2 linked regions of the Sinorhizobium fredii NGR234 genome follow. The protein of the gene in region 1 interacts with the protein of each later gene in a pairwise test. Links are inferred from orthologs where the notes say so. Each region holds a gene or a part of one and is shown on either strand. Other genes may lie near its edges. The genes, in order: cysK and cysE.

The links.
Region 2: the proteins of cysK (region 1) and cysE interact in binary tests that used the Escherichia coli proteins (3 or more experiments, as listed by UniProt). The link is inferred for Sinorhizobium fredii NGR234 from one-to-one orthologs.

What each region holds. Positions count from the first base shown.
Region 1 is NC_012587.1:3,891,668-3,897,833, reverse strand. What follows is about bases 1,802-4,693. They hold cysK (cysteine synthase A), read left to right. Parts: upstream 1,802-2,709; coding sequence 2,710-3,678; downstream 3,679-4,693. Other genes in these bases: NGR_RS29520 (YifB family Mg chelatase-like AAA ATPase), read right to left, coding at 3,770-4,693; NGR_RS29530 (LysE family translocator), read right to left, coding at 1,802-2,427. Outside these bases: NGR_RS29545 (DMT family transporter), read left to right, coding at 1-674; NGR_RS29540 (NIPSNAP family protein), read left to right, coding at 674-979; NGR_RS29535 (gamma-glutamylcyclotransferase), read right to left, coding at 982-1,719; more of NGR_RS29530, read right to left, coding at 1,795-1,801; more of NGR_RS29520, read right to left, coding at 4,694-5,302; gshB (glutathione synthase), read right to left, coding at 5,479-6,166.
Region 2 is NC_012587.1:1,359,487-1,365,698, forward strand. The notes cover bases 1,869-4,806. They hold cysE (serine O-acetyltransferase), read left to right. Parts: upstream 1,869-2,892; coding sequence 2,893-3,720; downstream 3,721-4,806. Other genes in these bases: NGR_RS17875 (alpha/beta fold hydrolase), read left to right, coding at 1,985-2,770; NGR_RS17885 (DUF3126 family protein), read left to right, coding at 3,868-4,071; NGR_RS17890 (phasin family protein), read left to right, coding at 4,309-4,662. Outside these bases: NGR_RS17860 (cystathionine beta-lyase), read left to right, coding at 1-304; NGR_RS17865 (FAD-dependent monooxygenase), read right to left, coding at 355-1,536; NGR_RS17870 (zinc-finger domain-containing protein), read right to left, coding at 1,564-1,809; ATP-dependent Clp protease adapter ClpS, read left to right, coding at 4,942-5,295; ATP-dependent Clp protease ATP-binding subunit ClpA, read left to right, coding at 5,305-6,212.

The sequences.
Region 1 (6,166 bases):
TCAACTGGCTGCTGCTCTTCCAGGCCTATTCGCACGCATCGATCTCGATCGCGACGATGGTCTACAATACCCAGCCCTTCATGCTGCTCGGGCTCGGCGCGCTTTTCCTCGGCGACAAGATCACCCCCACCAAGCTCTTCTGGCTGTCGGTCTCCTTCATCGGCATGATGGCGATCGTCTCGGCCAAGCCGGCCGGCGGCGCGGGAACCGGCCACTATCTCGCAGGCATCGCCCTCTCGCTCGCCGCCGCCTTCTTCTACGCGATTGCGGCGATCGTCACCAAGCTGCTCAAGGGAACGCCGCCGCTGCTGATCGCGCTGATCCAGGTCATCACCGGCGCGGCGATGCTGGCGCCCTTCGCAATCACGGCACCGCTGCCGCAGACCGCCTTCCAGTGGACGCTGTTGATCACCATCGGCGTCGTCCATACCGGCATCATGTATATCCTGCTCTATGGAGCGATCCAGCGGCTGCCGACCCATGTGACGGGCGCGCTTTCCTTCATCTACCCGATCGCCGCGATCCTGGTCGATCGGATCGCCTTCGGGCATGCGCTGCAACCGGCGCAGATTTTAGGATCGGTGGCGATCCTCATCGCCGCGGCCGGCACCAATCTCGGCTGGACGCTTCGTTCGGTCCCGCTTATCAACCGGCAGACCGAACGGAGTGCCTGATGATCACCTGCTACCTGAAATACGTCATCGACCCCTACAAGCTCAAGGAATTCGAGCATTACGCCAAGCTCTGGATTCCGCTCGTCAATCGGCTCGGCGGCACACATCACGGCTATTTCATGCCGCATGAGGGGGCCAACAACATCGCGCTGGCGCTCTTCAGCTTTCCGTCGCTTGCCGCTTACGAGAGCTATCGCGAAAAGATGGCGGCTGATCCCGAATGCCAGGCAGCCTTCGCCTATGCCGAAGAAACGCGCTGCATATTGAGCTACGAACGCAGCTTCATGCGCCCACTGTTTGAATGAGCCTAACGCGACCCTTGCGCGTCTGATGAGACGCGCGGCGCCGTCGTGCTGCGCTCGATGCACTCCGCTACGAGCGCTTGCAGACGCCACAAATTGCGATCCCGGATGCCCCTGGCCTCGAGATGCGTCACGGTATTGAGGAGGTACTCCGCGCCCGAGCCGACATGACCGCAGGCTCGGGCCAGGACTTCGGCGACGGCTTCGAGGGGAAGACGTCCGGCATAGAATGGCGAAGCGCGGTTCATGACGAAACCCAAGGCGGGAACATAACCGTGCGCCGTCTCGACCTTGATCCAGCGGGGCATGCTGTTGGGCGGCTTGTAGGTGAACTCACGCCGGAACAGCCTTGCGAGTTGCCCTTCGAGGTCGTCGCTCGGCAGTTCGTAAAGAACGCCCCGGCACTGACCTCCCCGATCGAGAGCCATCATAAGCCCCGGCTCTTCGGGTGTTCCCCGAAAACGGAGCATCCGGAAGCAGAAGGACCGATGCCAGCCGCGGGCGATGCCGATCTCCTCTCCGACATGGTCGATCTCCGGCCTCCAGATCAATGATCCATAGGCGAAGAGCAAGGTCGGCGAGCCGGGAGCCGGATGGCTCCTCGTCATCCGCGCCACCCAGTCGTCATAGTCCGCGTCTGTATGCAGTTTCATCCCAGGTCCCGGGCCGCTGTCCGCAACCGCTCTGTGCACCTGCGCGACATGGGCCGAGGTCAAGCTGAATGACCTTGATCGGTGAGGCATGGTCAAATCTCCGCCACGCCGATGAGGATCGCGCAGCGGTTCCCCGGACGCAAGCTGTTTGGGCTTGCATTCCTTCTACCGGCGCGCCTCGGCGGCCATGCTGACCGCGAGGCTCGCCAGCACCGTGCTCATCATCCAGCGCTGCACCAGCATGAAGAGCGGACGGCCGGCCAGGAAAGCGGCAATCGACCCGGCCGTCACGGCGATCAGCGCGTTGACGGTGACGCTGATGACGATCTGCAGGCTGCCGAAGACGAGCGACTGCAGCAGCACGCTACCGGACTCCGGTCGGATGAACTGCGGCAGCAGCGAAAGATAGAGCGCCGCCACCTTCGGATTGAGCAGGCTGGTGACAAGCCCCATGACGAAGAGCTTGCGCGGCCCATCCTTCGGCAGGTCGCGGACCTGGAACGGCGAGCGTCCGCCGGGCTTCACGGCCTGCCAGGCGAGGTAAAGCAGATAGAGCGCGCCCGCGAAGCAAAGCGCGTTGTGGGCGAATGGAACAGCCAACAGCAGCGCGGTGATGCCGAGCGCGGCAAAGACCATGTAGAAGACGAAGCCGAGCGCCACGCCGCCGAGCGAGACGAGGCCGGCGGCCGGACCCTGGCAGATCGAGCGAGAGATCAGATAGATCATGTTCGGCCCCGGCGTTAGCACCATGCCGAGGGCGATCAAAGCGAAGCCGATAAGGTTCTGAATTTCCGGCACGACGCATCCCTTCCGCAGTCTTCCGGAACGTGTACGGCTTGCCCGACTCCGGGCAACGTCGTTCTTGTCACCGGATCAATTTTTCCGACGACACCGGCCGGACGCCCAAGCGAATTCGCTCGCTGCGCCGCGACGGGGCGACTTGGAAAAATGATTTCCCAACCAGCGGGTTTTGCTATCGCTTTTTCCTCCCAAGCTCCGATCCGCGGCTTTCTCGCTCTGGAATGGTCCGGTCAATGTTCCTATTCTCACGACAATCAATTGAACGACGGGAGAAACGAAATGCCTGAATCACGCAAGCCCGGCCGCGGCCGCGTCTTTTCCTCGATCACCGAAACGATCGGCGACACTCCCATCGTGCGGCTCGACAAGCTCGCCACGGAAAAGGGCGTGAAGGCGAACCTGCTTGCCAAGCTGGAATTCTTCAACCCGATCGCCTCGGTCAAGGACCGCATCGGCGTCGCCATGGTCGAAGCCCTCGAGGCTGAGGGCAAGATCGAACCCGGCCGCACGACGCTTGTCGAACCGACCTCCGGCAACACCGGCATCGCGCTCGCCTTCGTCGCCGCTGCCAAGGGCTACCGGCTGATCCTCACCATGCCCGAGACGATGTCGGTCGAACGGCGCAAGATGCTGGCGCTGCTCGGCGCCGAGCTGGTGCTGACCGAGGGAACGAAGGGCATGAAAGGGGCGATCGCCAAGGCGCAGGAACTCGTCGAGACGCTGCCGGACGCCATCATTCCGCAGCAATTCGAAAACCCGGCCAATCCGGAGATCCACCGCAGGACGACGGCCGAGGAAATCTGGAACGACACCGAGGGCAGCGTCGACATCCTTGTTTCGGGGATCGGCACGGGCGGCACGATCACCGGCGCTGGCCAGGTGCTGAAAGCGCGCAAGCCGTCGGTCAAGGTGATCGCGGTCGAACCCGAGGAGTCCCCGGTTCTTTCCGGCGGAGCCCCCGGTCCGCACAAGATCCAGGGAATCGGCGCCGGCTTCGCGCCGGCGATCCTCGACACCGGCGTCTATGACGAGGTGATCACCGTGAACGCGGGCGAAGCCATCGAAACGGCGCGCCTTGTCGCAAAGCTCGAAGGCGTGCCGGTCGGCATTTCCTCCGGTGCGGCGCTGCAGGCGGCGATCGAGGTCGGCCAGCGCGAAGAGAACGCGGGGAAGACGATCGTGGTGATCATTCCGTCCTTTGCCGAGCGTTATCTCTCGACGGTGCTGTTCGAGGGGCTAGGCGCGTAGGCCAAACAGTCCCTACGCTGATATAAAGGGCGCTTTCACCTGCCCTTTGTGCTCGTCGTCGCATGGGTTCACATCGGCCCCGCGGACAACGCTACGCCGCCGCCGGCAGGCGCTCGCCGGCGACGCGGTAGGAGATCGCCTCGGCGAGATGGATGCGGCCGACCGTCGGCGCCCCGTCGAGATCGGCAAGGGTGCGCGCTACCTTCAGCACCCGATGGTAGCCGCGTGCCGAGAATTTCATCTTCTCCGCCGCATCCCTCAAGAGCTGGAGGCCGGCGGCGTCGGGCTCGGCGATCTTCTCGATCATCGTCGTCGATGCACGCGCATTGCTCGTCAGCTCGGGATGGCCAAGCGCAGCGAAGCGGTCCCTCTGCAGTTCGCGGGCACGGGCGACGCGCCGGGCGACGACGGCGCTCGCCTCGGCCGTGGCGGGACGGATCAGGTCGGCGGCGCTGACGGCGGGCACGTCGATGCGGATGTCGATGCGGTCCATCAGCGGGCCGGAAATCCGTGCCTGGTAGTCGGCCATGCAGCGCGGGCCGCGGGCGCAACTGCGGCCCGGTTCGCCGGCCATGCCGCAGCGGCAGGGGTTCATGGCAGCGACGAGCTGGATGGCCGCCGGATAGCTGACACGATGGTTGGCGCGGGCAATGACGCACTCCGCGGTTTCGAGCGGCTGGCGCAACGCGTCGAGCACCTGCGGCGGGAATTCCGGAAATTCATCGAGAAACAGTACGCCATGATGGGCAAGCGACGCCTCGCCGGGCTTGGCGCGCAAGCCGCCGCCGATCAGGGCGGCCATCGTGGCGGAATGATGTGGAGCGCGGAATGGGCGGCGATCGGAAAGCTTGCCGCCCGGCAATTGGCCGGCGATCGAATGGATCATCGAGACTTCGAGCAGTTCGGCCGGCGAAAGCGGCGGCAGGATGGAGGGCAGACGCGCCGCCAGCATTGACTTGCCGGACCCTGGCGGGCCGACCATCAGCAGATTGTGGTTTCCGGCCGCTGCCACTTCGAGCGCCCGCTTGGCGCTTTCCTGGCCCTTGATGTCGGCGAGATCGGGAAGGTTGGCGGCGGCGGCTCGGATGGCGGGCTCGGGACGGGAGAGCACCTGCGTGCCGCGGAAATGATTGGCGATGGCGATCAGGCTGCGTGGCGCTAGGATGTCGATCTCGGAGCCGGCCCAGGCGGCTTCGGCGCCGCTTTCGGCCGGGCAGATCAGCCCCTTGCCGAGCGCATTGGCGCCGATTGCCGCCGGCAGCGCGCCGGCAACCGGCGCGATCGTGCCGTCAAGATTGAGCTCGCCGATGACGACATAGCCGGACAGCGCGTCGGCGGGAATGGCGCCGAGCGCCGCCATCAGCCCGAGCGCGATGGCCAGATCGAAATGGCTGCCTTCCTTGGGCAGATCCGCCGGGGCCAGATTGACCGTCACCTTCTTCGCCGGCAGCGCCAGACCGGAGGCGTGCAGTGCCGCCTGGACGCGCTCGCGGCTTTCGGCAACCGCCTTGTCCGGCAGACCGACGATCTGCATGCCGACCTTTCCCGGCGCCACCATCACCTGGACGTCGACCGGAACGCCCTCGATCCCCTGAAACGCAACCGTACTGACGCGCGCGACCATGATGCCCCCACTGCTCCGACCTGCACCGCACAACCGCCGCCGGTAGCACGCCAAATCTTGCACGGCACGCGCTTAAAAACAAGAACAATAATAGAACAAACGCGCGAGACAATGACTCCGGTGTGCAGGCGGCACGCAGGTCACATCAAGTCGGCTTCCTCGGAAGGGGCGGCGGGTCAGCCGCGCTTCGTCTCGATCGCGTCCCAGAGCAGGCTCGCGACATCGGCACCGCCGAATTTCTTCACCTCGCGGATGCCGGTCGGCGACGTTACGTTGATCTCGGTCATGTAATCGCCGATCACGTCGATGCCGACGAAGAGGAAGCCGCGCTGTTTCAACGCCGGGCCGATGCGGGCGCAGATTTCCTGCTCGCGGGCGGTGAGTTCGGTCGCCTCGGCCCGCCCGCCGACATGCATGTTGGATCGCGCGTCGTGCTCGGCCGGAACCCGGTTGATCGCACCGACGGGTTCGCCGTCGACGAGCAGGATGCGCTTGTCGCCCTTGCGGACCGCCGGCAGGTACTCCTGGGCGATGAAGGGTTCGCGGAACATCTGGCCGAACATTTCGAGGAGCGAGGAGAGGTTGCGGTCGTCGCGCGCCGAATGGAAGACGCCGGCGCCGCCATTGCCGTAGAGCGGCTTCAGGATGATGTCGCCCAATTCCTGGCGGAAGCGGGCGATCTCACCCGCATCGCGGGTGATCAGCGTGCGCGGCATCAGGTCGGGGAATTCGGTGACGAAGATCTTTTCCGGCGAATTCCTGACCCAGGCGGGGTCGTTGACGACGAGCGTCTTCGGGTGCAGCCGCTCCAAGAGGTGCGTCGAGGTGATGTAGGCCATGTCGAAGGGCGGATCCTGGCGAAGC
Region 2 (6,212 bases), 2.5 Mb from region 1 along the record:
CGGGCACGAGCTCTGGAAGCGCGACTTTGGCGGGGCGAGCGGCATTTTCTCATTTGTCCTGAAGGCCGAGCCGGAAACAGGCAAGGCGAAGGCGCATGCCTTCCTCGATGCGCTGTCTTTCTTCGGCCTTGGCTATTCCTGGGGCGGCTTTGAGAGCCTCGCGCTCCATGCAAACCTCTCCGATCGCAAGGTCGCCAAGGCTCCGTCCGGAGGCCCGGTCATCCGGCTGCAGATCGGCCTTGAAGATGTTGCCGACCTGCGACGCGACATCGAAGCGGGACTAGCTGCGGCCAACGCCGTCTGAGCGATGAAGAGGCCGTGCGGTGCAGGCGGAGAACGTTTGCCGCCTGCCGCCTATGCCTTCTGGCGGCCCGAGGCGCCATATCCATAGAGCCAGTCGAGATCGGCGGCGAGCGCTTCCGGTCCCTTGAGAGCAAGGACCAAGTCTCGCGCGACCCGTACCGGCCCACGGGCGTGATAGGCGAAACGGTTGAAGGCCGCGCGTTTGCGCACCCGGGAAATCCGAGCCCGGCGCGCCTGCTCGTACCGACCGAACGCGGCCGGAGCGTCGACACATTCGGCAAGACAACACGCCAGTTCGCTGGCATCCTCGATTGCCATCGCTGCACCCTGAGCAGCAAAGGGCGTCATTGCATGGGCGGCGTCGCCGATGAGGACAAGGTCTCGCCCATTGTGCCAAGCCCCCTCGTCGACGGTGCACAGGGGCCAATAGGTGGCTGACGCGGCGCTTTCGATCATTGAATGCAAATCCGGGTGCCAGGTCTCGAAAGCAACGGCAAATTCGCGTCGTCTTTCCCTAGAGTCTTTGCCTGTCCAGACGGCCCCGGCCGGCTTGCCACCAACAATCGCGACGAGATTGAAGCCGTCGATCTCGCGGAGCGGGTAGGCGACCAAATGCGCCTTTGACCCAAGGAAGGCAGTGACGCGATCTGCCGAAAGGTAGGCGGACGCTTCGGCGCGCGGCAGCAACAGCCGCCAGGCGATATTGCCCGAGAACCGGACGGTGCCGGCCCCGGCGATCGCGGTTCTTGCCTGCGACCAGAGACCATCGGCGCCGATGACCACGGAAGGACGGCGTCCGACCGCTTCCCCAACCGCAGCGGCCGGATCACCAGCAATTCGGGTTTCCAGATGGAGACGGCAGTGTGGCTCCGATCGTACGGCGTCCAGGAGGATTTTCTGCAGACTGGCGCGATGCAGCACCCCATAGGGGGCCGCCCAACGGCTCCTCGCTTTGGCACCAGTTGGAACTTCCGCGAGCGATCGCAGCGTGCGTCCGTCGACAAGCGCGATCGAGTCTGGTTCGCTCCACACGTCCTCAAGCGCAGGGAGCAGGCCGAGTTCCATCAGGATGCGCGAGGCGTTCGGCGACACTTGCAGCCCGGCGCCCACTTCGTCCAGGGCGTCCGCCTGCTCGAAAACATCTGCAGGAATCCCGTGCCGCGCAAGGCACAGCGCCATTGTCAGTCCGGCAATGCCGGCGCCAACGATCGCGACCGGTTCAGCCTTTTGCATCGGCGTCGCGCCAGCAGCTCGGGTTGGTCAGGCGGCCTTGGTCTCGAAGAGACAGCCCGGCGGGATTGTCTCGGTCGCCTTCAGGCTCGCATTGTAGCGATAGAGCGTCGAGCAATAGGAGCAGACCTTTTCGTTGTCGTCGCCCATGTCGATGAAGATATGGGGATGATCGAAGGGAACGGATGCGCCGGTGCACATGAATTCCTTGACGCCGATCTCGATGACCTGGTGCCCGCCGTCATTCTGGAAATGGGGGATGCTGTGGCCGGCCATGTCGTACTCCGATGAATGCAAGTCTGGTGTCGATTTTGCCGGCACCATAGTGAGCTTTGGTGCAAATGTGTAGCAACAATCACGACGCGCTTGTGGTTTTTGCCGGGGCGGGGGTTTTCGGCCATACCATTCCCGCCTAGTTTTGCGGCGAAAACGATCGATGTCTGGGAAAACCATGGATTTGACCCCTCCGCCATTCTCGCGCTTCACGCATGACGACCTGGAAATCGCCTATTTCGACGAGGGCGACCCGTCGGGAGATCCGGTGCTGCTCATTCACGGGTTTGCCTCGAGCGCCAACGTCAACTGGGTTTATCCCGGCTGGCTGAAGACGCTCGGCGATGCCGGCTATCGGGTCGTCGCGTTCGACAATCGCGGTCACGGCGCAAGCAGCAAGCCTTATGACGCCTCGGTCTACCATCCGCACCAGATGGCCGGCGACGCCGCCGCCCTTCTCGTCCATCTTGGCATCGGCGAGGCGCATGTCATGGGCTATTCGATGGGCGCGCGCGTCTCGGCATTTCTGGCGTTGCATCACCCGCATCGCGTCCGCTCGCTCGTGTTCGGCGGTCTCGGAATAGGCATGGTGACCGGGGTGGGGGATTGGGATCCGATTGCCGATGCGCTGCTGGCGCCGTCGCTCGAAGACGTGACGCATGCGCGCGGCCGCATGTTCCGCGCCTTTGCCGACCAGACGAAAAGCGACCGTCAAGCACTTGCCGCCTGCATTTCGACCTCGCGCGACCTGCTCTCCGCCGAGGATGTCGGGCGCATCGATGTGCCCGTTCTGATCGGGGTCGGCACCAAGGATGATGTCGCCGGATCGGCGCTGGAACTCGCCGCCCTGATGCCGCAGGCCCGGGCGCTGGATATCCCGGGCCGTGACCATATGCTGGCGGTCGGCGACCGCGTCTTCAAAAAGGCGGTTCTTGAGTTTTTCGGCGAGGTCGGTCGCGCATAGGCTCGTAGCGATCGCCGACTGAAACCCTGCGAGCCCATTTATGTCGTTCGGAAATTGCCCTATATAAGGGGCAGCGCGGGCAATAGATTGACCAGGCTATGTTGACAGGAAGGAGCGCGACTATGGTCGCCAAGACCGAACTTCGCCACACGGAACCGCTGAAAGCGGTCGACCCCATCTGGGACAGCCTGCGCGAAGAGGCGCGCCTGGCAGCCGAGCGCGATCCGATGCTTGCCGCCTTTCTTTATTCGACGGTGGTCAACCAGCATTCGCTGGAAGAGAGCGTGGTCTACCGGATCTGCGAGCGGCTCGACCATCCCGACCTGCAGGCCAATCTGCTCCACCAGACCTTCCTGGAAATGCTCGAGGATTGGCCTGAATGGAGCACGATCCTGCGCGTCGACATCCAGGCCGTCTACGACCGCGACCCGGCCTGCACGCGGTTCCTCGAGCCCGTGCTCTATTTCAAGGGCTTCCACGCGATCCAGACGCACCGGCTCGCCCACTGGCTCTGGACCCGCGGGAGGAAGGATTTCGCCCTCTATCTCCAGAGCCGCTCCTCGAGCGTCTTCCAGACCGACATCAACCCGGCCGCGCGCGTCGGGCGCGGCATCTTCCTCGACCACGCGACGGGTCTCGTCGTTGGCGAAACGGCGGTCATCGGCGACAATGTATCGATCCTGCACGGCGTGACCCTTGGCGGCACCGGCAAGGAGGGCAGCGATCGGCACCCGAAGATCGGCGACGGCGTGCTGATCGGCGCCGGGGCGAAAATCCTCGGCAATATCCATATCGGCCATTGCTCGCGGGTGGCGGCCGGATCGGTCGTGCTGAAGGCGGTTCCGCCGAAGACGACGGTGGCCGGCGTTCCCGCCAAGGTGGTCGGCGAGGCTGGATGCTCCGAGCCCTCGCGGCAGATGGACCAGATCCTGGCGAGCTTCGATATCTGAGGGCGCGCGCGGAAAAATCTCAGCGATAATCCAATGCGTTACGGCTATTCGCTATCATCTTCATGAGTGCGCGCCGGCGTGTGGGTTTACACCTGGCAACGCCGCATGCGAGAAGCGCCGCAAATCAACCGGATACGGAGAAGAGATTTGAAGCCCGAAGAAATCCGCAAGCTTGAGGCCTATTTCAAGCGCACTTTGAATCCCGCGATGGTCGTCAAGGCTCGTCCCAGGAAGGACGAATCCGCGGAGGTTTACCTTGGCGATGAATTCCTTGGCGTCATATTTCGCGACGAGGAAGACGGCGAGCTTTCCTATAGTTTCTCGATGGCAATCCTCGACGTGGACCTGTGATCGGAACGCCGCGCGGTCGATCGACAACTGCGCGCTCCATCATTCACTTAAGCCGGCCCTGAGCAACGGGCCGGCTTTTTCTTATAAAGTCATATTTTTACAGAAAATGGTCGGTCGCGGCCGGATCTTCATCAAGTCGTTGCAAGAATTGTGTTTTATTGCATCGCACACTGAACTTGACTTTTTGTGCAGTGCACCTAGACTGACGCTTGCCCACCGCCCACAAGGAGAAGCTTGATGTTTAATTTCGACGACGCAAACAAGAAAAGCAAGGAAGCACTGGACGTGGCCGTGAAGAGCTACTCGGCGCTGACCAAGGGCTATCAGGCCATTGCGACCGAAGCAGCAGACTACTCGAAGAAGTCCTTCGAAGACGGTATCGCCCATCTCGAAAAGCTGTCGGGTGCCAAGAGCCTCGAAGCAGCCTTCGAACTTCAGACGAACTATCTGAAGTCGAGCTATGAGGCTTTCGTCGCCGAAGCATCGAAGATCGGTGAGATGTATGCGGATCTCGCCAAGGACGCCTACAAGCCCTACGAGGCGCCGGTCGCCAAGGCAACCGCAGCCGTGAAGTCTGCTGCCGCCGCCTGACGATATAGACCATCGCTATCGCAAGAAGGCCGGTCGCGGTTGCCGCGGCCGGCCTTCTTGTTCTCGGCTGCTCCATTTATCGAGCCGCATCGACAGTTTGGGACAAGGCATAATGCCAATCACAATGGCCGAAGAAATTTGATCAATCTTGTGCTTGGCCGTGCGAATATGATTGCAGTGCGTCGGTTCGGTCTTAAAATCCAAGAACGAACCATTAGATAAAGGCAAGCAGGCCGCAGCCACCTTCATGGATTGCGGCTGTCAAGGGAATGAAACAGAATGATCGCCATGCCGGTCCGGATGCAGCAGGGAAGCGAAGGAAACGGAGGCGGCCCCAGTCGTGGCACGTCCGTTATCACACGCACCAAGCCGAAGACCAAGAAGCCGAGTTTGTACCGCGTTCTGCTTTTGAATGACGATTACACGCCGATGGAGTTCGTCGTCCATATCCTGGAACGGTTTTTTCAGAAGGACCGGGAACAAGCGACGGTCATTATGCTTCATGTCCACAACCACGGCGTTGGAGAATGCGGCGTCTTTACCTACGAAGTCGCCGAAACCAAAGTGACGCAGGTAATGGATTTCGCCAGGCAGCATCAGCATCCGTTGCAATGCGTCATGGAAAAGAAATGAGGAACTAACGTGCCAACATTTTCGCCCAGCCTCGAAAAGGCGCTGCATCAGGCACTGACTTTTGCCAACGAGCGCCATCATGAATATGCGACGCTCGAGCACCTGCTGCTGGCATTGATCGATGATGCCGATGCGGCGGCCGTGATGGGCGCATGCAATGTAAATCTGGAAACACTTCGCAAGACCGTGACGGACTATGTCGACAACGAATTGTCCAATCTGATCACCGGCTATGATGAAGACTCCAAGCCCACTGCCGGCTTCCAACGCGTCATCCAGCGTGCCGTCATCCACGTGCAATCCTCCGGCCGTGAAGAGGTGACGGGAGCCAATGTGCTCGTCGCCATCTTCGCCGAGCGCGAGAGCCATGCGGCCTATTTCCTGCAGGAGCAGGAAATGACGCGTTACGATGCGGTGAATTTCATCTCGCACGGCATCGGCAAGCGCCCCGGCAGTTCGGAGTCGCGGCAGGTGCGGGGCGCAGAAGATCAGGAGTCGGAGCAGAAGGCACCGCGCGAGAGCGAGGAAACCGGTCCGAAAAAGCAGCAGGATGCGCTGACGGCTTACTGTGTCAACTTGAACGAAAAGGCCAAGTCCGGAAAGATCGACCCGCTGATCGGCCGGCACGCCGAGGTAAACCGCACCATCCAGGTCCTTTGCCGCAGGTCAAAGAACAACCCGCTCTATGTCGGGGATCCAGGCGTCGGCAAGACGGCGATCGCCGAGGGTCTCGCCAAGCGCATTGTCGAAAAGCAGGTGCCGGAGGCACTTCAGGACGCCACGATCTTTGCCCTCGACATGGGGACGCTGCTCGCCGGTACGCGTTATCGCGGCGATTTCGAAGAGCGCCTGAAGCAGGTCGTCAAGGAACTCGAGGAATACCACGGCGCGGTCCTCTTCATCGACGAGATCCATAC